Regions from separate parts of the Halomonas flagellata genome, predicted to be linked through region 2. Evidence: predicted binding sites of a transcription regulator. Region 2 holds the regulator's gene; each other region holds the start of a gene.
What was found. The regulator sigma-54, encoded in region 2, starts transcription at its own class of promoters, with help from an activator protein. The targets are predictions, from matches to a motif close to TGGCACNNNNNTTGCTNT.
Positions count from the first base shown of each region.

Region 1 (9,470 bases), on a different contig from region 2:
TGACGGCATCGCGGTGGGAGCCGGTGGCCAGCGGCGCGGCACGGTCGAGCACACCACGGGCGTAGGCGATGACCTTCTCGCCGCGCTTGGGGTTGAAGCTCTCGCCCTTCTCGGCGCCGTTCTCCTCGGAGATGGCGTCGGTGCCATAGAGGGCGTCATACAGGCTGCCCCAGCGGGCATTGGCGGCATTCAGCGCGTAGCGGGCATTGCTCACCGGCACGACCAGCTGGGGGCCGGCCTGGACGGCGATCTCGCGATCGACGTTGGTGGTGGTGACGCCGACCTTGGCCGGTGCCTCGACCAGATAGCCGATCTCCTTCAGGAAGGCGCGATAGGCCGCCAGGTCGCGCACCGGGCCGGGGTGCTCGCGATGCCAGGCGTCCAGTTTCTCCTGCAGGCGGTCGCGCTCGGCGAGCAGTTCACGGTTCTTCGGTGTCAAATCATGAAACAGCGCGTCGACGCCGGACCAGAAGGCCTCGGCGTCGATGCCGGTACCCGGGAGCGCCTGCTCGTTGATGAAACGGTCCAGCTCGGTGGCCACCTGCAGGCGGTGGCGAGTGACGCGTTCGGTCATGGTGGATCTCCTCGTGCTTTGGCAGCCGGTCTTGGGTCGCACCGGTCGGCCTGGGTCGGGTTGGGTGACTGCGTGCGGGATTTTGTGGAAAATAATTCCATATGTAAACCCTAAAGCCTCGGAAGCCATGCCGAGCCAGCAGCCTGTCGAACTTGACCGATCGTCGCGAGAAAGTCGGATTTCGAGTCAAGTTTATCGATCTGATGAGGCGAATAGCGAGCTATTTAACGAATCAGATCGAATGAAATTGGCCGAAAGACCGGGTTTCGCAGTAGATCAGCGTCAAGTCCGACAGGCTGCTAGACCAAAAGATAAGACATCATGGGCTGCCGGGCGACCCGCCCGAGTGGAATCAGTGGCCCGCTCACCGCCTTGACGCTAGCATGTCCAGGCGTTGCGGAGGATTCGATGAGCGACTTTACCCCACTGCAGGCCCTGGGCCCCGTCAGTCTGGTCGACCTGACCAGCCTGGTACCCGGTAGCGACGACCTGGAGCGCTACCTCGGCCACTATGGCCTGGCACCGCTGCTCGTCGAGCAGGTGGGCCTCTACGTGGGCTACGTGGATGCCCGTGACTTCCGCCTCTGGACCCAGGTCTGGAGCCCGGCGGAGCCAATCGGCACCGCCTTCGTGGTGCATGGCTACTTCGATCATCTCGGCCTCTACCGCCATCTGCTGGAACGCCTGCTGGATCGCGGCTGGCGGGTCGTGCTCTGGGACCTGCCGGGCCACGGCCTCTCCAGCGGCCCGCGCGCCTCCATCAATGACTTCGATGACTATGGCCGCTGCCTGCAGAGCCTGCAGCTGCACCTCGAGGAGGAGAATCTGGCCCCACGCCCCTGGCTGGGAGTCGGCCAGAGCACCGGCGCGGCGATACTGGCCACCGATGCCCTCGCCCGCGGCGACGATGGCCACTGGGCGGGGCTGGCGCTGCTGGCCCCCCTGGTGCGCCCCTGGGGCTGGAACCAGTCGAGCTGGCTGCACCTCCTTGTCGGCCCCTTCGTGAACTCGATCCCGCGCAAGTTCCGCGCCAACTCCACCGACGCCGACTTCGCCGCCTTCCTGCGCGACCAGGACCCGCTTCAGCCCGACCGCCTGACCATGGAGTGGGTCAGCGCCATGCGCCGCTGGATGCCACGCTTGCTGGCCCTCCCGCCCAGTCCGGTACCGACCCTGATCCTGCAGGGTGAACAGGACCTGACCGTGGACTGGGAGTGGAACCTGGCGGTACTGGAGCGCAAGTTTCCCAATGCCGAGATCCATCGCCACCCGGAGGCACGCCACCATCTGGTCAACGAGGCCGAGCCGATCCGACAGACGCTGTTCGGCGCCCTCGACCGCTTCGTCGCTGCCCTGGAGCCCATCCCCCCGCGAGAGACCGAGAAGCGATGAACACGCGCCTGCCAGCCCTGCTGCTCCCCCTCCTGCTGCTACTGGCCAGTTGCGCCGCACAGCCCGACCGCCCCGAGACCCTGCGTCAGGCGCTGTTCGGCCTCGGCGAACGGGCCGCCAAACGGGTCATCGAGGCGCCGTCCCTGCCGCGTCCGCCGGGCGACCTGGTCCTGCTGCTGGCCCCTCCCGAGGTGGATGACAGCCTCAGCATCGGCCGTGAGCGCTTCCTCGAGAGCCTTACCCGGGCGCTGCTCGGTGCCTCCGATGGCCCGCAGGTGCTCAACTGGAACGACGCCATGGCCGAGGGAGGCGGTGACAACCAGTGGCGGCTGGACAGCCGGCTGGAGGCCGACGGCCCGCGGCTGCAGCTCTCCGACCGGGAATTGCTGCCCTATCGGTTGAGCCTGTCGCTACGCCACCCGGGTAGCGACGACATGCTGTGGGAAGGCACGATCCATGGCGCCTTCGACGCCACGGCGCTGTAGCCTGGTCGCCTTACCACCTGGCGCGCTGGCGGTGCAGCCCCCTACCCCTTCAGCATGCGGTCGAGCTGGCGGTAGCCGATGGCCTCGATCAGCTGCTCTCGCCGCGGGCGCTGCGCACCGGCCAGGTCGGCCAGGGTCAGGGCCACCCGCAGTACCCGATGGTAGGCCCGGGCCGAGAGGCGCAGCCGCTCCAGCACCCCGGCCAGCCAGGCCCGATCACCGGCCTCGAGACCACAGGCCGCCTCCAGCTCGCGCCCGGCCAGATGGGCATTCAGCGCCCCCCTTGTCCACTGACGCTGCCGGGCGGCTATCACCCGCTCGCGCACCACGGCCGACGGCTCCCCCACCGCCCGTGAGGTGAGCTGCTCCGGCGGCAGCGCCGGCACTTCCACCTGCAGGTCGATACGGTCGAGCAAGGGCCCCGAGAGCCGCGCCTGGTAGCGCTGGATCTGGGCGGCGGTGCACTGGCAGCGGTTGCGCGGGTCCCCCAGATGGCCGCAGGGGCAAGGGTTCATGGCCGCCACCAGTTGGAAACGGGCCGGGTAGCGGCGCTCATGGCTGGCCCGGGCGATATGGATCTGCCCCGATTCCATGGGCTCGCGCATCACTTCCAGCACGTGGCGTGAAAATTCGGGAAACTCGTCGAGAAAGAGTACGCCGTGGTGGGCCAGGGAGATCTCCCCGGGACGCGGCTTCGCGCCGCCCCCGACCAGCGCCACGGCACTGGCCGTGTGGTGCGGTGCACGAAAGGGGCGCCGCCCCCACTGCTCGCGCAGCGGCAGGCCACTGACCGAGCGGATCGCCGCCACCTCCAGCGCCTCGTCCTCGGAGAGCGGCGGCAGGATACCGGGCAGGCGGCTCGCCAGCATGGTCTTGCCGGTGCCGGGCGGGCCGGCCAACAGCAGGTTGTGGCCGCCGGCCGCGGCCACCTCCAGGGCACGGCGCGCCTGATGCTGGCCGCGCACGTCGATCAGGTCGGCGCCGTGGTCCGCGCGAGCGGCCGGCCGCGAGAGACGGTGGGGGGCGATGGGCGCCTGGCCGAGCAGGTGGGCCACCACCTCGAGCAGGTGGTCGGCGGGCAGCACCTCGAGGTCACCGGCCAGGGCCGCCTCGTCGGCGTTGGCCCGCGGCACGATCAGCCTCCGGCCGGCGGCACGGGCGGCCAGTGCCAGCGGCAGCACGCCGGTCACCGGGCGCAAGCGGCCATCGAGGGCCAGCTCACCGGCACTCTCGACATGCGCCAGCGCCTCCGGCGGCACCTGCTCCGACGCCACCAGCAGCCCCAGGGCAATGGGCAGGTCGAAGCGCCCGCCCTCCTTGGGCAGGTCGGCGGGCGCCAGGTTGAGGGTGATACGGCGGGTGTTGGGGAAGTCGAAGCCGGCGTTGACCAGGGCGCTACGCACCCGCTCGCGGCTCTCCTTCACCGCGGCCTCGGGCAATCCCACCAGGGTCATGCCGGGCAGTCCATTGGCCAGATGCACCTCGACCTGCACCTCGGGGGCCTCGAGGCCGAGGCCGGCCCGGGTGTGAATGATCGCCAGCGTCATGCGCGGTCCCTCGCGTGTCGTCTGACTTCAGGCTAGCAGCCCCCCCTCGCCCGGGCGACCTCAGCGGTTGGTCTCGCCACCACCGGCATCCTCCTCGGGTGCCAGGGCCTCATCCCCGGCACCGGGTTCGGCCCCAGCGACAGGCTCGTTGGCCTGACGGGCCTCCAGGGCCTCCTCCAGGGCGGCGACCTGCTTCTCCAGTGCCTCCACCCGGGCCCGGGTGCGCTGCAGCACATCCATCAGGATGTCGAAGTCCTCCCGTGACACCAGCTCGAGGCGGTCGAAGGCGCCGCGCACCACCTGCTGGATCCCCTTCTGCACCTCTTCCGGAGCCTGCGAGGCCCCCTGCAACCGGTCGCCGATCTGCTGGGCCAGGCGACTGATGCGGTCATGACTCACCATGGAGTTTCTCCTGCGTCTTGGGGTGGCTGCCTACAGGATACGCAAGCCGCCCCTCCCGCGCATTCGCCCATCTCGCCCCGTTATGGCGCAAGCGCACCAGCACTCAGCACCACAACGGTGCATTTGCTGCCCCGGGACAGGCGATACGGCTTCCTTTCGCCCCCCCATCCTCAAGCCATCAGTCTGATAACAAAAAGATTTCCTGTTACTGGCACGGTTTGCGCAAAGACAGGGCAGTCATGCATCGGCGGCTGACTAGCCGCTGCCAACCCAGTAGTGGAGACACGGGATGAAGCTCATCACCGCCATCATCAAGCCATTCAAACTCGACGATGTCCGCGAGGCACTGGCCGACAACGGCGTCCAGGGCATCACCGTCACCGAGGTCAAGGGCTTCGGCCGGCAGAAGGGCCACACCGAGCTCTATCGCGGTGCCGAGTACGTCGTCGACTTCCTGCCCAAGGTCAAGGTCGAGGTCGCCGTCGACGCCGCACGCCTCGAAGGAGTGCTCGAGGCCATCTGCAATGCCGCCAATAGCGGCAAGATCGGCGACGGCAAGGTGTTCGTGACCCCGCTCGAGGACGTCATCCGCATCCGCACCGGTGAGCGCGGTGCCGACGCCGTCTGATGACGCCATGATCCCCTGCACGGAGTAATCCCATGACAGAGCTGACCGAGCTGACCGAGCTGATGTATGCGGTCGATACCTTCTACTTCCTGATCTGCGGCGTGCTGGTGATGTGGATGGCCGCCGGCTTCTCGATGCTCGAGGCCGGCCTGGTGCGCTCCAAGAACACCGCCGAGATCCTCACCAAGAACATCGCCCTGTTCGCCATCGCCTGCACCATGTACCTGCTGGTGGGCTACTACCTGATGTACTCCAGCAGCGCGGGCGGCTTCCTGCCGAGCCTGGGCTTCCTGATCGGCGCCGAGAACAGCGTCGATGCGGTGCTCTCCGGTGACGCGGACGCCCCCTACTATTCCATGCGCTCCGACTTCTTCTTCCAGGTGGTGTTCGTGGCCACCGCCATGTCCATCGTCTCCGGTGCCGTGGCCGAACGGATGAAGCTGTGGGCCTTCCTCGCCTTCGCCGTGGTGATGACCGCGGTCATCTACCCGATCTCCGGCTACTGGACCTGGGGCGGTGGCTGGCTCGACGCGGTCGGCTACTCCGACTATGCCGGTTCCGGCATCGTGCACCTGGCGGGTGCCACCGCGGCCCTGGCCGGCGTGCTGATCCTCGGCCCGCGCAAGGGCAAGTACGGCAAGGATGGCACCATCTACGCCATTCCCGGCGCCAACCTGCCCCTGGCCACCCTGGGCACCTTCATCCTGTGGATGGGCTGGTTCGGCTTCAATGGCGGCTCCGAGCTGAAGATGTCCGACGCCCTCTCCGCCAACAACGTGGCCCAGGTGTTCGTCAACACCAATGCCGCAGCCGCCGGTGGCGTCATCGCCGCCCTGATACTGGCCAAGCTGTGGTTCCGCAAGGCCGACCTGACCATGGCCCTGAACGGCGCCCTGGCCGGCCTGGTGGCCATCACCGCCGAGCCGCTGGCGCCCTCGGCGTTCGGCGCCATGCTGATCGGTGCCGTGGGTGGCGCCCTCGTGGTGGCCTCCATCGTCAGCCTCGACAAGCTGAAGCTCGACGATCCGGTCGGCGCCATCTCGGTGCACGGCGTGGTGGGCATCTGGGGCGTGCTGGCGGTGCCGCTCTCCAACGGAGACACGAGCTTCGGCGCCCAGATCATCGGCATCCTCGGCATCTTCGTCTGGGTGTTCGTGGCCAGCCTGATCGTGTGGCTGATCCTCAAGGCCGTGATGGGCGTGCGGGTCAGCGAAGAGGAAGAGTACGAAGGGGTCGATCTGGCCGAGTGCGGCCTGGAAGCCTACCCCGAGTTCCGCGTGGCCAACGTCAACGGCGGGGGGTTCGGCCGCGGCGCCAGCGGTCATGTGGCGCACCCCAGACCCCAGCCGCATGCCGAATAACCTCACGTGTCTTCACGCACTTGCCAAGGCCCCCTATGGGGGCCTTTTTTATTCCCCCCCTCCGCGGTGTATGCTTGGACACCATGAGCGCTACTAGCATGATGGCCCCGGCCATCGACACCCGGACAGGACGAGGACAGCAACCATGAAACTGGTGACCGCCATCATCAAACCCTTCAAGCTCGACGACGTGCGGGAATCCCTTTCCGAGATCGGCGTCCAGGGCATCACCGTCACCGAGGTCAAGGGCTTCGGTCGCCAGAAGGGGCACACCGAGCTCTATCGCGGTGCCGAGTATGTGGTCGACTTCCTGCCCAAGGTCAAGCTCGAGGTCGCCGTGGACGAGGAGATGGCCGAGAAGGTGATCGATGCCATCACCCAGGTGGCCAATACCGGCAAGATCGGCGACGGCAAGATCTTCGTCACCCCGCTGGAGCAGGTGATCCGTATCCGTACCGGCGAAACCGGCAAGGATGCGGTCTGACAGCTGGAAGCTGGAAGCTGGAAGCTGGAAGCTGGAAGCTGGAAGCTGGAAGCTGGAAGCTGGAAGCTGGAAGCTGGAAGCTGGAAGCTGGAAGCTGGAAGCTGGAAGCTGGAAGCTGGAAGCTGGAAGGCAGCCTAAATAGAACCGCCTCCGTGGCAAGGCCACGGAGGCGGTTTTCTTATAGCTTCAAGCTTCCAGGCGCGAAGCGCCGCTCTTCAAGCTCCCGGCGAAGCCGGGTGGCGCTTACTTTTCGACGAAGGCGCGCTCGATCACGTAGTCGCCGGGCTCGCCCATGCGCGGCGAGATGTTGAAGCCTAGTTCGTCGAGCAGGCCGCTGGTCTCGTCGAGCATCGCCGGGCTGCCGCAGATCATCGCCCGGTCCTGCTTGGGATCGAGCGGCGGCAGGCCGGTATCCTCGGCGAGCTTGCCGCTGCGGATATGGTCGGTGAGGCGCCCTGTGGTATGGAACTCCTCGCGAGTCACCGTCGGGTAGTAGACCAGCTTCTCGGCGATCTCCTCGCCCAGGTACTCGTGTGCCGGCAGCTCCCTGGAGATGAAGTCGGCATAGGCGAGCTCGCTGACGGTGCGCACGCCGTGGATCAGCACGATCTTCTCGAAGCGCTCGTATGCTTCCGGATCCTGGATCAGGCTCATGAAGGGCGCCAGGCCGGTACCGGTAGAGAGCAGGTAGAGATTGCGCCCCGGCAGCAGGTCATCGGTGACCAGGGTGCCGGTGGGCTTGCGGCTGACCATGACATGGTCACCCACCTTGAGGTGCTGGAGCCGCGAGGTCAGGGGGCCGTCCGGCACCTTGATGCTGAAGAACTCCAGATGGTCCTCGTAGTTGGGGCTGGCGATGGAGTAGGCGCGCATCAGCGGCTTGCCGTCCACCTCGAGGCCGATCATCACGAACTGGCCGTTCTTGAAGCGCAGGCTACGCTCGCGGGTGGTACGGAAGCTGAACAGGGTGTCGTTCCAGTGGTGAACACTGAGTACCTCTTCAAGGGCGAATTTGCTCATGCCGGCTCCTTTGATATTCCATTGGCGAATAAATGCGCCGCGTAATCTGTGTAAGCAATTCTAAGAGGTCGCTTGATATCTGTTAAATGGATTATGTGGATAACCCATATCTATACTACAGATACAAAGCACCGGGAGCCCCGCCATGCGCTACACCCTGCGTCAGCTGGAAGTCTTCGTCGCCGTCGCCCAGCACGAGAGCGTCTCCCACGCCGCCCGTGCCCTGGCCCTCTCCCAGTCGGCGGCGAGCACTGCCCTGGCCGAGCTGGAGCGGCAGTTCGACTGCCAGCTGCTGGATCGCATCGGCAGGCGGCTGAAGCTCAATGCCCTGGGCTTCCAGCTACTGCCCAAGGCGGTGGCCCTGCTCGATCGCGCCGAGGAGGTCGAGGAGCTCCTGCGCGGCCAGCAGGGGGTGGGCTCGCTGGATGTGGGCGCCACCCTGACCATCGGCAACTACCTGGCGACCCTGCTGATCAGCGACTTCATGCAGCGTCACCCGGGGAGCCGGGTGCGTCTCTCGGTACGCAACACCCGCGCCATCATCGACAGCGTGCGCCACCATGAGCTCGACCTGGGGCTGATCGAGGGGCAGTGCGAGGACGATGACGTGATCACCCAGCCCTGGGTGGAGGACGAACTGGCGGTGTTCTGTTCGCCCCGCCATCCCCTGGCCGGGGCCGGCAGGGTGGAGCTGGACCGGCTGCTGCGCGAGGCCTGGATCATGCGCGAGCAGGGTTCCGGTACTCGCCTGACCCTGGAGCAGGCCGCCCGCCACCGACGCGGGCGCTTCAATATCCTGCTCGAACTGGAACATACCGAGGGCATCAAGCGGGCGGTGGAGTCGGGGCTCGGCATTGGCTGCGTGTCGAAACTGGCGCTGCGCGATGCCTTTGGGCGTGGCAGCCTGGTGGCGATCCCCACCCCGGAGCTCGACCTGAGCCGTCAGTTCAGCTTCATCTGGCACCGCCACAAGTACCTGGCCACCGGCATGCGCGAGTTCCTGCGGCTGTGCCGACAGATGACCGAAGGCATCCGGCGCAGCGACCAGATCGACCTGCCTCACTACTCCTGACGCCCCGCCTCAGGCGGGCTCAGCGACCCGGGGACGGCCGGAGGGCAGGGCCGGCGCCGACGTCTCGCGAGCCTTCAGGGTGAAGCCGCCCACCAGTTCTGCAAGGCGGTCGGCCTGGTCCTGGAGTTGCTCGGCGGCGGTGGTGGACTCCTCCACCAGGGCGGCGTTCTGCTGGGTCATGCGGTCCAGCTCGGAGACCGCCACGTTGACCTGGCCGATGCCATCGCTCTGCTCGCCGGTGGCGGCAGTGATCTCTGCCAGGACATCGGCCACCCGGGTCACGCTCTCCACCATCTCGTCCATGGTCTGGCCGGCCTCCTTCACCTGAGCCGCGCCCGCCTCGGTGCGTTCCACCGAGGTGTCGATCAACCCCTTGATCTGCTTGGCCGCCTCGGCCGAGCGGCTGGCCAGCTGGCGGACCTCGCCGGCCACCACCGCGAAGCCGCGACCCTGCTCGCCGGCCCGGGCCGCCTCCACCGAGGCGTTGAGCGCCAGCAGGTTGGTC
Region 1 covers NZ_JAKVPY010000021.1:17,766-27,235, reverse strand. The annotation lists gene MKP05_RS16090 (malate synthase G) at 1-574, opposite strand, end outside; gene MKP05_RS16085 (alpha/beta hydrolase) at 983-1,966, shown strand; gene MKP05_RS16080 (hypothetical protein) at 1,963-2,451, shown strand; gene MKP05_RS16075 (YifB family Mg chelatase-like AAA ATPase) at 2,493-3,998, opposite strand; gene MKP05_RS16070 (accessory factor UbiK family protein) at 4,059-4,400, opposite strand; gene MKP05_RS16065 (P-II family nitrogen regulator) at 4,690-5,028, shown strand; gene MKP05_RS16060 (ammonium transporter) at 5,070-6,389, shown strand; gene glnK (P-II family nitrogen regulator) at 6,535-6,873, shown strand; gene MKP05_RS16050 (ferredoxin--NADP reductase) at 7,117-7,893, opposite strand; gene MKP05_RS16045 (LysR family transcriptional regulator) at 8,039-8,965, shown strand; gene MKP05_RS16040 (methyl-accepting chemotaxis protein) at 8,975-9,470, opposite strand, start outside.
Region 1: a site for sigma-54 is predicted at 4,610-4,627, ahead of MKP05_RS16065 (P-II family nitrogen regulator). Genes of this name have one in related genera too.

Region 2 (9,470 bases):
GCTCGACGGCGGTATCGCCCTCCTCGATGAGCCGGTCGCGCCACTTCTCGAGGCGGTGGAAGGCGTGGTCGCGCCGGAGCTTCTCCTGCTCGACCTCGTCGAACACCGCCTGGATGGCGGCGAGGTCCTCGCGGCGCATCAGCTTGCCGACGTACTGCATGTGCCGCCGGCGTCCCTCGTGGGAGCGGATCCGCGAGGTCTCCTCCACGGCGGCGAGCAGGTCGTCGGAGAGGGGGAAGCGGGCGCGCTCGGCCTCGCTCATGGCGATGATCTGCTCGCCGAGGGCCTGCAGGGCGTGCATCTCGCGCTTGAGCTGCGACTTGCTGGGCGGTTCGTCGGCCGACTGGGTGATCTGCGCAAGCAGCTCACGAGAGGATTCCTGGGACATGCCGCTTCCATCGGTTGAGGTCGGGATGGCCGATAGTATATCAGCCCGCAGCGGCGGGCTGTGCAATGCATCATGAATGACCACCGGCCCGCGGGGCCGGTCGACGAGGAGAATCGCATGACACAGGCTTTCGATGCCGCCGCCCAGCAGGCGCTGCTGGAAACCCGCGCCGAGGCGGCGCTCGAGCTGGCCAGGCGGCAGGGGGCCGACGCCTGCGAGGTCGGGGCCAGCGTCGACCAGGGGATCGGCATCAGCGTGCGCGAGGGGGAAGTGGAGACCGTCGAACTCTCTCGTGACCAGGGCATCGCGGTGACCGTCTATGTCGGGTCGCGCAAGGGCAGTGCCTCGTCCAGCGATGCCGGCGAGGCCTCGATCCGCGCGGCGGTGGAGAAGGCGCTGGCGATTGCGCGCCATACCGGTGAGGACCCGGCCTCGGGGCTGGCCGACGCCGAGCTCATGGCGCGCGAGCTGCCCGATCTCGATGTCCACCACCCCTGGGACCTGACCACCGACCGCGCCATCGAGCTGGCGCTGGCCTGCGAGGCCGCCGGGCGCGGCATGGCGGGGATCCGCAGCTCCGACGGCGCCTCGCTCTCCAGCGGCGAGGGCGTGCGGGTCTACGCCAACAGCCATGGTTTCCTCGGCAGCCAGCGCGGCAGTCGCCATTCGCTCTCCTGCATGCTGATCGCCGAGGATGCCAGCGGCATGCAGCGCGACTACGACTACACCAGTGCGCGCGACCCCGGCGACCTCCAGGCGCCCGAGGTGGTGGGCGAGAGCGCGGCGCGGCGGACCCTGCGACGCCTCGGCGCCCGGCGCCCGACCACCGGACGCCTGCCGGTGCTGTTCGATCCGACCCTCGCCAGCGGGCTGGTGGGGCACATGATGAGCGCCATCGCCGGCGGCGCCCTCTACCGCCAGGCCTCCTTCCTCTGCGACCGCCTGGGCGACCCGCTCTTCCCCGAGTGGTTCAGCCTCGGCGAGCGGCCCATGGAGCGCGGCGCCATGGCCAGCAGCCCCTTCGACAACGACGGGGTCCAGACCCGTGACAACGTCTTCGTCGACCGTGGGCGCCTGGCCAGCTACATGCTCTCGGCCTACAGCGCGAGGCGCCTTGGCCTGCAGACCACCGGCAACGCCGGCGGCGCACGTAACCTGCGTATCACCGCCCCTCTGGAGAGCCAGGAGGCGCTGCTGCGCCGGATGGGACGCGGTGTGCTGGTCACCGAGCTGATGGGACAGGGGGTCAACGGCGTGACCGGCGACTACTCCCGCGGTGCCGCCGGCTTCTGGGTCGAGGATGGCGAGATCCGCCACCCGGTGGAGGAGTTCACCATTGCCGGCAATCTCGAGGGAATGTTCAAGGGCCTGGCGGGAGTCGGCGACGACATCGACACCCGTGGCAGCATCCATACCGGCAGCTGGCTCGTCGACGAGATGATGGTGGCGGGCAGCTGAGGCCGGTCTTCCGTGCCCACCTGGCCGCTGTCCCTACGTCGTACAGGGGTCAGGCATCCTCTTCGAACCTGGCATCGAAGAGTGCCTCGATGGCGTCGAGCGCCGCCTCGGCGTCTTCGCCCTCGGCCTCGAGGGTCAGCTCGGTGCCGCAGGGGGCGGCCAGCATCAGCAACGACATGATGTTGGCGGCGTCGGCGTCGCGGCCGGCGTGGCTCACGGTGACCCGGGCCTGGAAGGGCTGGCAGCACTGCACGAGCTTGGTGGCGGCACGGGCATGCAGGCCACGCCGATTGGTCAGGGTGAGCTTGCGTTGCGGCACGCCTCAGCTTCCTTCGTCGTCGTTCTCGGCCCGTGGCGGCTCCGACTGCCGGGGGAGGATGTTGTGGATGCCCAGTTCCCGATGGCGCAGTCGCACGCTGGGGCAATGCCCGGCGAGCTGCCGGGCCAGTCGTTCAGCCAGGTAGACCGAGCGGTGCTGGCCGCCGGTGCAGCCGATGGCCACGGTCAGGTAGCTTCGATGGCTGGCCTGGTAGGCCGGCAGCCAGCGCTCCACCCAGGCCAGGATGTCGTCATGCATCTCGCCGACGACGGGGTAGCCGTCGAGGAACTCGATGATCGAGGCATCGCGACCGGTGTCCTGGCGCAGCCGGGGATCCCAGTAGGGGTTCGGCAGGCAGCGGGCATCGAAGACGATATCGGCGTCGAGGGGCACGCCGCGCTTGAAGCCGAAGGACTCCACGGTCAGGGTCAGCTGGTCGGCCCGGTGGTGGGCCACCTGATCGCTGATGCGCCGGCGCAGCTCGTGCACCGAGAGCCGTGAGGTATCGATCACCAGGTCGGCCAGGTCGCGGATCTCGGCCAGCGCCGTCTCCTCGGAGTCGATCGCCTCGGCCAGGGTCATGTCGCTGTCGCGCGTCAGCGGGTGGCGCCGGCGGGTTTCCGAGTAGCGCTCGAGCAGGATGCGGGCGTCGGTGGTGAGGTAGATCACCTGGCCGTCGATCCCGCGCGCGCGGACCTCCTCCAGCAGGCTGGGAAAGCGTTCCAGCGCATGGGGCAGGTTGCGGGCGTCGATGCTCACCGCGATCGAGGTGTGGAGGGAGTGGTCGCTGCTGAGTTCGTCCACCAGCGGGCCGAGCAGCATGGCCGGCAGGTTGTCGATGGCGTAGTAGCCGAGATCCTCGAGCGCCTGCAGTGCGATCGACTTGCCTGAGCCGGATCGGCCGCTGATGATCACGAGCTGCATGGCGGGTCTCCTGGTCGTGTGGCTGGCCGGGTGGCCCGGTGAGGGGCGATCAGCCCGAGGATTGTCGTCGGATCGCCTCGATGAGTCGTTCATGAAGTTCGCGCTGGCTCGCGCTCTTGCGCAGCCGGCCCCGGGTCTCGGCATCGTTCATCACGCCGGCGACCTGGGCCAGCAGCGCGAGGTGGGCATCGTCTGCCTCTTCCGGCACCAGCAGCACGAAGATCAGGTCCACCGGTTCGCCATCGATGGCGTCGAAGTCGATCGGTTCGGCCAGTTTCAGGAAGCCGGCAATGGGTGCCTTGCAGTGCGGGTCGCGGGCATGGGGAATGGCGACGCCGTTGCCGATGCCCGTGCTGCCCAGCCGTTCGCGGCCGATCAGGCGGCCGAAGACTTCCTGGCTGTCGAGGCTCGGGGTGTTCTGGGCGATGAAGGTGCTGAAGAACTCCAGGACCCGCTTCTTGCTCCCCCCGGGCACGCCGAAGAGGGTGCGCTCGGGGGGCAGGATGGCTTCGAGTGTCATGATGGATCAGCGGGCGCCGGCGCCCTGGGCGCGGGCCTGGACCTTCTCCTTGTGCTTGACCAGCTGGCGGTCCAGCTTGTCGGCGAGGGCGTCGATGGCGGCGTACATGTCACCGTCCATGGCCTCGGCGTGCAGATCGGCACCGGCGGCATGCAGGGTGCAGGCGGCCTGCTGGCGGGCCTTCTCGACGGAGAGCGTTACCTGCACGGTGGTGATGTTGTCATAGTGGCGTTCCACGCGAGTGAGCTTCTCGCTCACATAGTCACGCAGGGCGTCGGTCAGTTCCACATGATGGCCGGTGATGTTGACTTGCATGACACGCTCCTTCGTCCTTCGATTGGTGCCTCGATTGTAACCCTTTTTCCTGCCATGCAAACCCCCCGTGAAGGGCGACGCCCGCAACGCCTGGCGCATGCCGCGACAGCGCCCGGAAACCCACTGGTGGCGGGCGCTCCGGGCGCTGTCGATGCCTCACCTCAGCCGCTTGCGCTCGCTGGAGGAGGGGATGCCCATCGCTTCCCGGGTGAACCTTGGAGAGCGCAATGGTCGTCGCCGTCCCCTTCTCACCTCAGCCGCTTGCGCTCGCTGGAGGAGGGGATGCCCATCGCTTCCCGGTACTTGGCAATAGTCCGGCGCGCGACGCTGATGCCGGCCTCCTCGAGCAGTGCCACCAGCCTGCTGTCGGAGAGCGGCTTGCGTGGTGGTTCCTCCTGGATCAGCTTGCGGATGCGGGCGCGAATCGCCGTGCTCGAGTGGGCGTCGCCATCGCCGTTGCTGACCTGGCTGGAGAAGAAGTACTTCAGCTCGAAGACCCCGCGCGGGGTATGGATGAACTTCTGGGTGGTGACCCGTGAGATGGTCGACTCGTGCATCTCCACGGCCTGGGCGATATCGGCCAGTATCAATGGCCTCATCGCCTCCTCGCCCTGCTCGAGGAAGTCGAGCTGGCGCGCCATGATCTCGCGCCCCACCCGTAGCAGGGTATCGTTGCGGCTGGACAGGCTCTTCATCAGCCAGCGCGCCTCCTGCAGGTGATCCTTGAGGAACTGGTTGTCCTGGCTCTTGTCGGCGCGGCGAATCAGTGCCGCATAGTCGGGCTGGATGCGCAGCCGCGGCAGGGCCTCGGGATTGAGCTCCACCTGCCAGCCGCGGCTGTCGTGACGGGCGACCAGATCGGGAATGACGTAGTCGCTGGCGGATTCCGAATAGCGGCTGCCGGGTCTCGGGTCCAGCGAGCGGACCAGGGCGGTCACCGCGTCGAGGGCATCGTCGTCGAGGCCGAGGCGTCGCCTGAGCAGGCGGCGGTCATCGGCGGCCAGCGCCTCGAGGAACTGGCGGACCAGGCGGCGGGCCTGGGGCAGCAGCGGGGTATCGTCGGGCAGGGCGGCGAGTTGCAGCATCAGGCATTCACGCAGGTCCCGGGCGAAGATGCCGGTCGGTTCGAACTGTTGCAGGCGCAGCAGTACCTGCTCCACCTCGCGGCTCTTGAGGCCCTCGAGCCCCTGGCCCCTGAGCCCGTCGCGCAATTCGTCGAGCGGCTGGGTCAGGTAGCCGGCGCCGTCCACGGCGTCGATCAGGCTCTCGGCGATGTGCCGCTGGCGCTCGTCCAGGTCGGTCATCGCCAACTGCCAGGCGAGATGGCTCTGGAGGCTCTGGCCCTCGGCCTGGCGTTCGAAGTCAGGGCCCTCGCCGCCACCGGCGGGGGCGCCCAGGTCTTGATAGGTGTCCGACCAGTCGCTGTCGACGGAGAGTTCGCTGGGGATCTCGCTGGCCCAGTCGTCAGCGGGCGTCTCACTCGCCGCCTGCTCGCCGAAGCCGTCGTCGAGCTCCAGCATGGGGTTCGCTTCCAGGGCCTGCTGGATCTCCTGGCGCAGGTCCAGGGTGGAGAGTTGCAGCAGGGCGATGGCCTGCTGCAACTGAGGTGTCATGGTCAGTTGGGTACCGACGCGCAGTTGCAGAGATGCTTTCATGGCCATGAGAGGTGTGTGCTCATTCGCCGAAAACCTCCACCCTAGTCCGCTGTCGGTCGTCTTGCAAGGCTTTTATTAGCAATAAGCGTGCCATTGGCAATTAGTGTGCCTATTTGTAACAATGGCCTTTATATCAGAAAGTTGCGGTTCCGGTGCTCAGAGGCGGAAATCCTCGCCGAGGTACACTTCCCGTACCCGCTGGTTGGCCAGGATCGCCTCGGCATCGCCTTCGGCGATGATTCGGCCGTCGCCGACGATGTAGGCGGTGTCGCAGATGTCGAGGGTCTCGCGCACATTATGGTCGGTGATCAGCACGCCGATATCACGGGCCTTCAGCTGGCGGATGATACTCTTGATCTCGCCCACCGAGATGGGGTCGACCCCGGCAAAGGGCTCATCGAGCAGGATGAAGGCGGGCTCCGTGGCCAGCGCCCTGGCGATCTCCACCCGCCGCCGTTCGCCGCCGGAGAGGCTCATGCCGAGGTTGTCGCGGATATGGGTGACATGGAAGTCCTCGAGCAGCTGCTCGAGTCGGGCGCGGCGGCCGGCGCGGTCGAGATCCTTGCGGGTCTCGAGGATCGCCATGATGTTGTCGGCCACCGAGAGCTTGCGGAAGATCGAGGCCTCCTGGGGCAGGTAGCCGATGCCGGCCCGGGCCCGCTCGTGCATTGCCGCTCGCGTCAGGTCCCGGTCGTCGATGTGCACCTCGCCGACATCGGCACGCACCAGGCCGACGATCATGTAGAAGGAGGTGGTCTTGCCGGCGCCGTTGGGGCCGAGCAGGCCGACGATGCTGCCCTGACCGATGGCGAGGCTGATGTCCTGCACCACGCGGCGGCGCTTGTAGCTCTTGGCCAGATGGCTGGCGCGGAGTGTCTTCATGTCGTCCCTTACTGCTCGGGCTGCAGGGTCATGCGCACGCGCTGGCGCTCCTGGACGCCCTCGGCCTCGGAGCGGGCCTGGACCACGCGACGATCGAGGAAATACTCCAGATAGCCGCCATCGAAGGTGTCGCCGGCCTGGTGCAGCTCGGCACGGTCGATCAGCTCCACCCGCCGCTCGGCGACGTAGTAGACGATGGTGCGCCCCCAGCCGCGCACGAGCGGCTCGTCCGGCGCGGGCTGCTGCTCGATGTAGGCACGCTCGCCGGTGGCGATGGCGTGGGAGAGTTCGCCTGCCTCGTTGCGGCGGATCTCGACCCGGTCACCGGTCAGTCGCATGCTGCCCTGGCGGATGTCCACCTCCCCGGTATAGACGGCGGTGCCGGCGCGGTCGTCGAGATCGAGCTGGTTCGCCTCCACCTCGATGGGGGCGCTGGCGTCGCCCTCGAGGGCCAGCGCCGGGGGGGTGGCCAGGACCGTGAGCGCCAGTCCGAGCAGTGCCGGGGCCAGCAGGGAGGCAGGGGACTGTTGCGTCATGGCTCGGGGTCCTCGTCGGTGGGGGGCGTCTCGGGCGGATGGTGGCCGCGAACATTGTCGGTCAGGCGGACGCGATTGTCATGGATCCAGGCGTCGAAGCGCTCACCGCGCATGCGTTGGGGCGGCTGCTGCAGCAGCGCCGCGGTCTCGCTCCAGGCGTGGCCGGTGTCGGCATCGAAGTGCAGGATGTCGGTGTCGAGCTGCCAGCGCTCCGCGGGGGCGCGCAGGCGGGCGTCGCCGGACAGGGTGAGGGGGTTGCCGTCGGCGCCCAGGGTGCCGACGGCGCCATGGCCGAACCAGGTGCGCCCCGAGGTGTCGATCAGCCGGGCTGCCGGGGCCTGCAGGCGGGTGACATCGTCGTGGGGCGTATGCACCAGGCGCGGGGTGTCCAGGCGCTGGTGTGCCCGGCCCTCGGCGTCGAAGCGCGTCAGGCGAACCCCTTCGAGGTAGTAGTCCGGTTCGCCGGCCTCGTCGCGCGGCACCGGCCCCGGCTCCCGGGAGGCGCGCTGGTCGAGCAGGGCGAGTACGCCGCCGAGCACCAGCAGCAGCAGGAACAGCCAGACCCGGAATGACGGTCGCGGCAGGCGCAGCGCCATGGCCTCAGTCGGCTCCGTGCAGGTAGGTGTCGACCACGGCATCCCAGTGTCCCTGGGCCTGGAGCAGGACGTCGCAGATCTCGCGCACCGCGCCGTGGCCGCCGGGGCTGTCGGTGACCCAGTCGGCGTGCCGGCGGATGTAGGCGGGGGCGCCGGGCACGCTGATGCCGACCCCGGCGCGCTTGATGGCGCCCGCGTCCGGCAGGTCGTCGCCGCAGTAGGCGACCTGGTCCAGCTCGAGGCCGAGCCGGGTGCACAGTTCGCGCAGCATGGGCAGCTTCTTCTCCACTCCCTGGTAGAGGTGCTTGATGCCGAGGGCGGCAGCGCGGCGGCTGACCATGGGCGAATCGCGGCCGGTGATCAGCGCCACCTCGAGCCCCGCACGCTTGAGCAGCTTGAGACCGTGGCCGTCGTGGGTGTGGAAGGCCTTGATCTCGATGCCGTCGGCCTGGAAGTAGAGGCGGCCGTCGGTGAGCACGCCGTCCACGTCCAGGGCCAGCAGGCGCACGCGGCGCAGCCGGTCCACCAGTTGGGTGTCGAGCAGGGGGGAATCGAGGGTCATGAGGACTCCTTGGGGGAAAGGGGCATCAGATCACGCCACTGGCGAGCAGGTCGTGCATGTGCAGGGCGCCGACCGGCCGGTCGTCGTCGTCGACCACGGCCAGGGCGGTGATGCGGTTGTCTTCCATGATGCGCACCGCCTCGGCGGCCAGGATGTCGGCGGCGACGCGCTTGCCCGGCCGGGTCATGACATCGTCGACCCTGAGGCCGGAGAGGTCGCTGTGCTGGTCGAGGGTGCGGCGCAGGTCGCCATCGGTGTAGACCCCGGACAGGCGGCCGTCGGCATCGACCACGCAGGTGAAGCCCAGGCCCTGGCGGGTGATCTCCAGCAGGGCGTCGCGCAGCGGGCTGCCGAGCGGTACCGAGGGGAGTCGGCTGCCCTGGTGCATCAGGTCGGCGACCCGCAGCAGCAGGCGCTTGCCGAGGCTGCCGCCGGGGTGCGAGCGGGCGAAGTCCTCGGCGGTGAAGCCGCGGGACTCGAGCAGCGCCACCGCCAGGGCGTCGCCCAGGGCAAGCGACGCGGTGGTCGAGGAGGTGGGGGCCAGGTCCAGCGGGCAGGCCTCGCGGTCGACCGCGGCGTCGAGGTGGGCATCGGCATGGCGAGCCAGGGTCGAGCCGGGGCGCCCGGTCATGCTGATCAGCGGCGTGCCCATGCGCTTGAGCAGCGGCAGCAGGGCGGTCACCTCGGCGGTCTCGCCGGAGTTGGAGAGTGCCAGCACCACGTCGCCGGGGGTGATCATGCCCAGGTCGCCGTGGCTGGCCTCGCCGGGGTGGACGAAGAAGGCCGGGGTGCCGGTGCTCGCCAGGGTGGCGGCGACCTTGCCGGCGATGTGGCCGGACTTGCCCATGCCGGTCACCACCACCCGGCCGCGGCAGGCCAGGATCAGCTCGCAGGCGCGGTCGAAGCCCTCGTCGAGGCGTTCGACGAGGGCGGTGATGGCCTGCTGCTCCAGCTGCAGGGTGCGTCGGGCGCTGTCGCGCAGCGGGGAGCTGCGGGTGGGGGGGGTGTCTGTCGTCATGGCGATGATTGTTGCCCGTTGCTGAGTTTCACTCAAGTGCGTGACTGACCGTTCAGGAGATCGGTGCTGGCGCGGCGAGGCTGGCGATGCCGAGCCAGGTCAGATAGCCGGCATAGCTCAGCGCCAGCAGCCCGCCGGGGAGTCGGCCCAGCTGGCCGCGTCGCTGCCACAGCAGCAGCATGCCCAGCGCAAGGGTCAGCACCAGCATGACCGGGAAGTCCCGGCTGCCCGCCGCCGGGTCGATGGGGCCGGGGGCCAGCAGGCCCGGCACCGGCAACACGGCGAGCATGTTGAACA
Region 2 covers NZ_JAKVPY010000001.1:131,899-141,368, forward strand. The annotation lists gene yjgA (ribosome biogenesis factor YjgA) at 1-388, opposite strand, end outside; gene pmbA (metalloprotease PmbA) at 506-1,846, shown strand; gene MKP05_RS00605 (HPr family phosphocarrier protein) at 1,896-2,165, opposite strand; gene rapZ (RNase adapter RapZ) at 2,169-3,089, opposite strand; gene ptsN (PTS IIA-like nitrogen regulatory protein PtsN) at 3,139-3,609, opposite strand; gene hpf (ribosome hibernation-promoting factor, HPF/YfiA family) at 3,616-3,924, opposite strand; gene MKP05_RS00625 (RNA polymerase factor sigma-54) at 4,173-5,585, opposite strand; gene lptB (LPS export ABC transporter ATP-binding protein) at 5,736-6,461, opposite strand; gene lptA (lipopolysaccharide transport periplasmic protein LptA) at 6,470-6,997, opposite strand; gene lptC (LPS export ABC transporter periplasmic protein LptC) at 6,994-7,593, opposite strand; gene MKP05_RS00645 (KdsC family phosphatase) at 7,598-8,155, opposite strand; gene MKP05_RS00650 (KpsF/GutQ family sugar-phosphate isomerase) at 8,181-9,173, opposite strand; gene MKP05_RS00655 (calcium/sodium antiporter) at 9,226-9,470, opposite strand, start outside.

Region 3 (9,470 bases), on a different contig from region 2:
CGCCAGGGGTTGCTGGGCGAGGCGCTCGGCCGGGGCTGGCGCACCGCGGCCTGGGCCGGGCTGATGAACCCGGTGGCCTACTACCTGGTGCTGTTCGCCGCCTATGATCGGCTGCCCGGCCAGGAGGCCATGGCGCTCAACTACACCTGGGCGCTGGCCATGGCCTTCCTCGCCGTGCCGATCCTCGGCCAGCGGCTGACCCGCATCGACGTGTTCGCCGGGCTGGTGGCCTACTCGGGCGTGTGGGTGATCGCCACCCGCGGGGCGGTGTTCGATGTCGCCTTCGCCGATCCGCTGGGTGTCGGCCTGGCGCTGGCCTCGACGCTGCTCTGGGCGCTCTACTGGCTGCTCAACGCCCGCGATCATCGTTCGCCGCTGGTGGCCCAGTGGCAGAACTTCAGCGTCGGGGTGCCGGTGCTCACGGTGCTGCTGCTGGCCGGGCCTGGCCTGCAGTGGCACGGCTGGGCGGGCCTGGGGGCCGGGGTCTACGTGGGGCTGTTCGAGATGGGCATCGCCTTCGTGCTGTGGCAGCTGGCGGTGCATCGGGTGTCGCGCACGGCGAGGGTCGCCAACCTGATCTTCCTCTCGCCGCCGGTCTCGCTGGTGCTGCTCTTCTTCATCGTCGGCGAGCCGATCCTGCCGTCGACTCTCGTCGGCCTGGTGCTGATCCTGGGCGGCCTGGGGCTGCAGCAGTGGCAGAAGAGCCCCGCGCCGGCGGCTCAATCCTGATCGGCGGGGGCGCCGGAGAGCGTGGTCACCCCCACGCCGTTTTCCTCGAGCAGCGGCTCGAGCTCGGGCCAGACGGTGTCGAGGAGGATCGGCTGGGCCGAGGCGGTGGGATGGATGCCGTCGGGCTGCATCAGGTCGTCCTCCAGCGCCACGCCCTCGAGCAGGAAGGGCACCAGCGGTAGCTCGTACTCCTCGGCGAGCCGGAAGAAGACCCCGGTGAAGGCGTCGCGGTAGGCCTGGCCGTAGTTGGGCGGGATGTCGATGCCGAGCAGCAGCACCTCGGCGCCGGCCGCCTGGCTCTGCTCGATCATGCCCGCCAGGTTGGCCTCGAACTGGCCCGGCGGCAGGCCGCGCAGGCCGTCGTTGCCGCCCAGCTCGAGCAGAACGATGTCCGGCTCGTGCTGTCCGAGGAGCTCGGGAAGCCGGTTGGCGCCGCCGCTGCTGGTCTCCCCGCTGATGCTGGCGTTGACCACATGCGCCTTCCCGTCCAGGCGCTCTTCCAGCAGACTGACCCAACCCTCGTGCCGCTCGATGCCGTAGGCCGCACTCAGGCTGTCGCCCATGACCAGCAGTACCGGGCGCCCCTCGGCCAGCGTCGGGCCGCCCGCCAGGGTGAGCAGCAGTGCCAGCCAGGCGAGTGCCTGCCGCCGGGCCGGCCAACCGAGGCGCCACGCATGACTACGAAACAGATCGGCGCAGCCCCGACCCGCCTGTACCGGAACAGCGTGAATCTGGCCAGCGCCGACCCAACGCTCAGGGAACCCCTTCACCATGTCCATCACCTCGCGAGCGGATGCCTCCCCGATTCTACACGCCGACCACCTGTCCAAGCAGGTCCAGAGCGGCGAGAGGCGGCTCACCATTCTGAGTGAGCTGCGGCTCACGGTGTTCGCCGGAGAGAGCGTGGCGATCCTCGGCCAGAGCGGTGCCGGCAAGTCGACCCTGCTGGGGCTGCTGGCCGGGCTCGATGCCCCCACCGGTGGCGAGCTCGAGCTGTTCGGCCAGCCGCTCTCGGCGCTGGACGAGGATGGACGGGCACGGCTGCGTGCCGGCCGGGTGGGGTTCGTGTTCCAGAATTTCCAGCTGCTGCCCACCCTCACCGCACTCGAGAACGTGCTGTTGCCGCTGGAGCTCACCCCCCAGCCCGACGCCGAGGCCCGTGCCTGCGACTGGCTGACCCGGGTGGGCCTGGGGGAACGGCTCGACCATCTGCCCAAGCAGCTCTCCGGCGGCGAGCAGCAGCGGGTCGCCCTGGCGCGGGCCTTCGTCACCGGCGCCGAGCTGGTGTTCGCCGACGAGCCCACCGGCAACCTGGACCCGGCCACCGGGGAACGCATCATCGAGCAGCTGTTCGCCCTCAACCACGAGGCCGGCACCACCCTGGTGCTGGTGACCCATGATCATGCGCTCGCCCGGCGTTGCGATCGCTGCCTGCGCCTGGAGGAGGGCCGGCTGGTGGAGCTGGCCCGCGACGAGGTGAGCGCATGAGCGGCAGCCCCCTCCTGGCCGGCGCGCTGCGGATGCTGCGGCTCTCGGCCCGCGGCCTGATCCGCGACCTGCGGGCGGCCGACGTGCGCGCCCTGTTCGTGGCCCTGGCCCTGGCGGTGGCCGCCTCCACCATGATCGGCTTCTTCCTCGACCGCCTCGACAAGGGGTTGACCCGCCAGGCGGGACAGCTGCTCGGCGGCGACCTGGTACTGGAGCAGGGCCGTCCCTTCGCGAGCGAGATCCGCCAGTCCCTGGAGGAGGCCGGCCTGATCCTGAGCGACCAGGTGGACATGGTCTCCATGGTCAGCCACGACGATGCCTTCCAGCCCGCCAGCCTCAAGGTCGTCGACTCGGTCTACCCGCATTACGGCCATAACCACGTGGACCTCGGCCAGGGCGTCGAACGGCTCGCCCAGGGCCCGGCCCCGGGCGAGGCCTGGCTGGCGCCGCGTCTGGCGCTGTTGCTGGAGGTCGAGATCGGCGACCGCGTGCGGCTGGGGGAAAGCAAACTCCGGGTGGGGGGGCTGATCGAGCGCGAGGCGGACCAGTCCGCCGGCTTCGGCAACTTCAACCCGCGCCTGATGATGCATGCCGCCGACCTGGCGGAGACCAACCTGGTGCAGGATGGCTCGCGGGTCGAGTTCGAGCTGCTGGCCGCCGGCTCGGCGGAGGCGGTGGATAGCCTCGCCCCGCTGCTCGAACGGCTGCGCCGCGACGGGGTGGAGGTTCGCGACGTGCGCCGTGACCGGCCCCAGCTCGGCAATGCCCTGGAACGGGCCGAGCGATACCTGAGCCTGGCAGGGCTCGCCGCCGTGCTGCTCGCCGGCGTGGCGGTGGCCATGGCCACGCGGCGCTATGTCGACCGCCACCTGGATACCGCGGCCCTGCTGCGCTGCTTCGGTGCCACCCAGGCCGAGCTGACCCGTCTGTTCGCGCTGCAGCTGCTGTGGTTGGCGCTGGTGGCCTCGCTGCTCGGCGCGGCCCTGGGGCTGGCCGGCCAGGCGGCGCTGCTGCAGCTGTTGACCACCTTCCTGCCGCTCACGCTGCCGCCGCCGGGGGGCCTGCCTCTGTGGCTGGGGATCCTCACCGCCCTGGCGGTGCTGGTGGGCTTCGCCGGCCCGACCCTGCTGCGGCTCAAGCGGGTCAGCGCCCTGAAGGTGCTGCGTCGCGAGCTCGACCCGCTGCCGGTCTCGGCCTGGCTGGTGGTGGCCGTGGCGGCCCTGGTGTTCGGTGGCCTGCTGTGGCTCTACTCCGGCGACCTCGGCCTCTCCGCCGGGCTGCTGCTCGGTGGCCTGGTGATGCTGGTGGTGCTCTGGGGCCTCGGTGCGCTGCTGCTGTCGGCAGTGCTGCGACTCGCGGCACGGCTGCCTCGGCGAGGCGGCCAGGAGGGGGGGCTGGCCCAGGCCCTGCGCCTGGGCGGCCAGCAGCTCGCCCGCCGGCGCCGTGCCAGCCTCGGCCAGCTGCTCGCCTTCTCGGTGACCTTCTTCGCCATGGCGATGATCGCCCTGGTGCGCGGCGACCTGCTGACCACCTGGCAGGACCAGCTGCCCGAGGACACCCCCAACTACTTCGCCATCAACATCCAGCCCGCCGAGCGTGAGGCCTTCAAGGATGTCCTGGGTGACGCCGCCGACGCGCGCAGTGCCCTCTATCCGATGGTGCGCGGGCGCATCACCGCGATCAACGACCGGCCGCCGCGGGAGGCGGTGCCGGCGGAGGCTCGCGGCGACAATGCCCTGCGCCGCGAGCTCAACCTGACCTGGCGCGAGACCCTTCCCGAGGGCAACCGGCTGGTCGCGGGACAGTGGTTCGATACCCTGGAGGAGCCGGCCGGCTGGTTCGCTGCCGTGGAGGCCGAGTCCCGGGCCGAACGGGTGCCGATCTCCATGGAGGACGGCCTGGCCGAGCGCTTCGGACTCGCCCTCGGCGACACCCTCACCTTCACCATCGGCGGGGCCGAGATCGTCGGCGAACTGACCAGCCTGCGCGACCTGGACTGGGACAGCTTCCGGCCCAACTTCTACGTGATCTTTCCCCCGGGGGTACTGGAGCGCTTCGGTCACAGCTATATCACCGCCTTCCACCTGGACGGCGACGATGGCGACACCCAGCGCCGCCTGGTGCGGGAGTTCCCGGGGGTCTCGCTGCTCAACATCGATGCTATCCTCGGCCAGGTGCGCGAGGTGCTGACCCAGGTGACCCGGGCGGTGGAGCTGGTGCTCGGCTTCGTGCTGCTGGCCGGCGTCAGCGTGCTCTATGCCGCCCTGACCGCCAGCCGGCCGGTGCGTGCCCACGAGAGTGGCCTGCTGCGGGTGTTCGGCGCCGGCAACCGGCTGCTCTCCCGGGCCCAGGGGGCCGAATTCGCCATCCTGGGGCTGGCCAGCGGGCTGATGGGGGCGCTGCTGGCCGAGCTCGCCACCGCTGCCATCTACCTGGCCTGGTTCGACCTGACGCCGCGGCTGCACGGCTGGCTGTGGCTGGTGCTGCCGCTGGGCGGGGCGCTCTCGATCGGTACCATCGGCCACCTGCTCTCCCGCGGCCTGCGCCGTCAGGCGCCGGCCGCGAGCCTCGGGCTGCTCGGCGAAACCTGAGCCACCGGCCCCTGCACGGGGCGGGGCTCGGGCTCTCGGGGTAGACTCAACCAGATCGACCGCTCACATCGGAGGTGTTCCGTGCTTGACTCCCGCTGGCCCCTGATCGCCGGGGCATCCCTGCTGCTGGCCGGTGCCCCGGCGCTGGCCGACGACCCAGAGCGCCTGGAGGCCGACCTGCGTGCCATGTTCGGCGGCCACGGCAGTTTCGAGCTCGGCGAGGTATCCGGGGCGCTGTTGCGCCGCCGTGCCACCGCCGAGGACCTGGTCTTCGAGACCGACGAGGGGGAGCGCCTGCGCCTCGCGCGCTATATCGTCAAGGGCGATTACGACAGCCCGGACGAGGTGATCCTCGAGGGGCTGCGGCTCGAGGACGGCCTGACCGAGTTGCCGCTGATGAGCGCCGAACGCATCGTGCTGGGCGAGCCGTCCCGGGCAGTCTTCCCGCTCGATGGCGACCTGGCACCGGAGGAGGTGCGCATCGGCAGCCTGGCCATCGACGACATCGTCATCGACATGGCCTCGGAGCTCGCCGAGGAGCTCTTCCAGGGGGCGGCCTTCCGCGAGGGCGGGGGTCGCCTGACCATCGCCAGGGTGCGCGGCGAGTCGCTGTCCCGTGATGCCATCGGCATGCTGGAGATCACCGAGGTGGCCGGCACCGGGCAGGACCTCGGCGACCTGGGGGCCGGCTCCTTCACCCTCGGTTCCCTGCGCCTCGAGGGCCTGGCCGGGCTGGAGGGGGCGGGGGAGGAGACCCTGGAGCTACTGGCCATCCGTGACATCGACATCGCGTCCGACCGCCTGGTGGCGACACTGGCGGAACTCGACCTCGATGGTGACTTCAGCGACGGCATCGGGGGCCTGAGCCTCGACGGCATCCGGCTCGATCTGGCCCGCATGATCGAGCTCGCCCCGGAACAGGAGCGGGCCCAGCTGCGCATGGCCAGCAAGGTGCTCACCGACGGCAGCGGCGAGCTGCGCCTGGATGCGACCTTCCTCGGCGACTGGGAGGAGGAGGGCGGTCGCAGCATCCTGAGAAGCAACAGCCGTGTGACCGTCCATGAGGCCCTGCGCCTGCTCATCGATATCGAGCTGCCTGTGGTGCTGCCCGACGGCGTGTCGCCGGAAGCGGTTTTCTCCGATGCCGACCTGCTGGAGGCAGCCACGCTGCTGGGCGGCGAGATCCACCTGACGCTGGCCGACCAGGGGCTGTTCGGCCGCCTGGCCACCCTGGGCGCGGCCATGGAGGGCGTCACCGAGGCCCAGTACCTCGAGCAGGTCCGTACCCAGGCCCAGGGCTTCGGCATGCTGTTCGGCCCCCAGGTGCAAGCGGTCCTGACGGGGCTGGTCGATCTGATGGCCGGCGCCGCCGAGGAACTGGAAGTCGGCATCACCCTGCCGGCGGAGAGCAATCTGGAGACCTGGGCCGGCGATCCCATGGCGCTGCCCGACAAGCTCTCGCTGAGCGTCGAGACCCGCTGACGCTGCAGTCTGGCTAAAGCCTGCATGAGAAAAGATGGTGATGCCCATGACGGCCTTTCAAGTGAAAGCCGTCATGGGCTGGGGTATCATGCGCAGCTCAGCTTTCCCCGTGATGCGAGGTTCCCCGCCGATGTTCAGCCGTGACATGCAGATTGCCGGTTTCGATGACGTCCTGTTCGATGCGATGCAGAAGGAAGTCGCTCGTCAGGAAGCACACGTCGAACTGATTGCTTCCGAGAATTACGCCAGCCCCCGGGTGCTGGAGGCCCAGGGCAGCCAGCTCACCAACAAGTATGCGGAAGGCTATCCCGGCAAGCGCTACTACGGCGGCTGCGAGTACGTCGATATCGTCGAGCAACTGGCCATCGACTATGCCAAGCAGCTGTTCGACGCCAGCTATGCCAACGTCCAGCCGCACTCGGGCTCCCAGGCCAACAGCGCCGTCTTCCAGGCGCTGGTCAAGCCGGGCGACACCGTGCTGGGCATGAGCCTCGACGCCGGCGGCCACCTGACCCACGGGGCCAGGCCCAACTTCTCCGGCAAGCACTACAACGCCGTGCAGTATGGCATCGATGCCACCGGCCGCATCGACTACGAGGAAGTGGCCCGCCTGGCCCGCGAGCACCGGCCGAAGATGATCATCGCCGGCTTCTCCGCCTACTCCCAGATAATCGACTGGGCCAGGTTCCGCGAGATCGCCGACGAGGTGGGGGCGTTCCTGCTGGTCGACATGGCCCACATCGCCGGCCTGGTGGCCGCCGGGGTCTACCCGAGCCCGCTGCCCCACGCCCATGTGGTCACCACCACCACCCACAAGACCCTGCGCGGCCCGCGCGGCGGCCTGATCCTCTCCGCCGAGAACGATGCCGACATCGAGAAGAAGCTGCAGTCCGCGGTCTTCCCGGGTGGCCAGGGTGGCCCGCTGGAGCACGTCATCGCCGCCAAGGCGGTCTGCTTCAAGGAGGCCATGGAGCCCGGCTTCAAGGCCTACCAGCAGCAGGTGGTGACCAACGCCCAGGTCATGGCCGGCGTGTTCATCGAGCGCGGCTTCGACATCGTCTCCGGCGGCACCGAGGACCACCTCTTCCTGCTCTCGCTGATCAAGCAGGGCCTGACCGGCAAGGACGCCGACGCCGCCCTGGGCCGTGCCCACATCACCGTCAACAAGAACGCCGTGCCGGGCGACCCGCAGAGCCCCTTCGTCACCTCGGGCCTGCGCATCGGCACCCCGGCGGTGACCACCCGCGGCTTCGGCGAGGCCGAGTGCCGTGAGCTGGCCGGCTGGATCTGCGACATCCTCGACGTCATGGCCGAAGGCGCCGACACCGCCGCCATCGAGGCCGAGGTGAAGGGCAAGGTCGAGGCCGTCTGCACCCGCTTCCCCGTCTATCGCTGAGGGGCCGGGCGCGAGAGCGCCCCGCACGCGACGCCCCCTCATGGTGCACCATGAGGGGGCGTTTTCATGTGCTTCTCCGGTGTGCGCCGTCATCCGGCAGCGGCGCCGCTGCCGGTCGGTCGGTGGTGAGACGCCGTTCCGTGCCGGTTATCGCTAGGCTGGCACGCTCCCTGCATCAGGCATGACGACTTCACCACCATGGAGCCGGACACGCCATGCCCCAGCACGCTTCCCGTGACTCGGTCACCCAGGATCCCGCGCTTCGTCCGCGCCTGCTCTTCACCGACCTGGACGGTTCGCTGCTCGATCACCACAGCTACGACTGGTCGACTGCGCGGCCCTGGCTCGCCCGGCTGAAAACGCTCGGGGTGCCGGTGATCCCGGTGACCAGCAAGACCCGCAGCGAGATCGTGCCGCTGCGCCAGGCCATTGGCCTCATGGATACGCCCTTCATCGCCGAGAACGGCGCCGTGGCCGGGCTGCCGCCGGCCTGGTGCCACGCCCGGCTGGACCGCGGCCCCGGCCCCGACGGCCTGGTGATCAAGACCCTGGGAGTGGACATCGGCTTTATCCGCAAGCGGCTCGCGGTGTGGCGTGATCGGCTGGGTGTGCGCTTCACCACCATGAGCGAGATGTCGCTGGAGGAGCTGGCCGGCTTCACCGGCCTGGCGGAACCTGAGGCGCGGCTGGCGCGGATGCGCGAGGGCAGCGAACCGCTGGTCTGGGCCGATGACGACGACGGGCTCGTGGCCTTTCGGGAAGGACTCGAGGGCGATGGCCTGCGCCTGGTCCGTGGCGGGCGCTTCTGGCATGTCACCGGCGAGTCCCACAAGGGCAGCGCCGTGAGCTGGTTGATCGAGCGCTTCCAGGCGCTGCGCGGCAGCCGCCCCCTGACCCTGGGGCTCGGCGACGGCCCCAACGATATCGCCATGCTCGAGCGCGTCGACCAGGCGGTGGTGATCCGCGGTTGTCACGGGCTCGAGGTGTCGCCGCAGCAGCCGGCGCTCTATCGCAGCGAGGCGACCGGACCCGCCGGCTGGGCCGAGGGGGTGGCCTACTGGTGGGGGCGAGCCGACCGCCGGGTGATTCCGGCGGAGGTCCGGGAAGCGCGTGAGGTGTCCAGGCGTGAAGCCTCGGGGGAGGCGACATGAGCGACTTCCACCAGAACGGCATCGTCACCGACTTCCACAACCTGACCCGCCGTCCGCTGGCCGAGCTCGAGGACGACCTGGTGCGCTTCTCGGCACGCCGGCCCATGAGCCTGATCCTGCCGTCGCTGTTCTCGGAGCTGGAGGGGCCGGCGCTGGCGCACATCGTCGACGAGATCGCCCGGGTGCCCTACCTCGCCGAGGTGGTGATCGGCCTCGATCGCGCCGACCGCGCGCAGTTTCTCCACGCCCGGGAGTTCTTCTCGACGTTGCCCCAGCACCACCGCATCCTGTGGAACGACGGTCCCCGGCTGCGGGCGCTGGATGCCGAGCTGGAGGCGCAGGGGCTGGCCCCCCAGCAGCCCGGCAAGGGCCGCAACGTCTGGTACTGTGCCGGCTATGTCCAGGCCTCGCAGCGTGGCGCCGTGGTTGCCCTGCACGACTGCGACATCCTCACCTACGATCGGGGGATGCTGGCGCGGCTGTTCTATCCGGTGGCCCACCCCCACTTCAACTACGAGTTCTGCAAGGGCTACTACCCGCGCATCGCCGAGGGGCGGCTCAACGGCCGGGTGTCGCGGCTGATGGTCACGCCGCTGCTGCGGGCGCTCAAGAAGATGCACGGGCCGCTGCCCT
Region 3 covers NZ_JAKVPY010000009.1:175,973-185,442, reverse strand. The annotation lists gene MKP05_RS09960 (DMT family transporter) at 1-729, shown strand, start outside; gene MKP05_RS09955 (arylesterase) at 720-1,502, opposite strand; gene MKP05_RS09950 (ABC transporter ATP-binding protein) at 1,501-2,217, shown strand; gene MKP05_RS09945 (ABC transporter permease) at 2,214-4,808, shown strand; gene MKP05_RS09940 (amino acid adenylation domain-containing protein) at 4,890-6,290, shown strand; gene glyA (serine hydroxymethyltransferase) at 6,421-7,686, shown strand; gene MKP05_RS09930 (HAD-IIB family hydrolase) at 7,902-8,837, shown strand; gene MKP05_RS09925 (glycosyltransferase family protein) at 8,834-9,470, shown strand, end outside.
Region 3: a site for sigma-54 is predicted at 7,846-7,863, ahead of MKP05_RS09930 (HAD-IIB family hydrolase). Genes of this name have one in related genera too.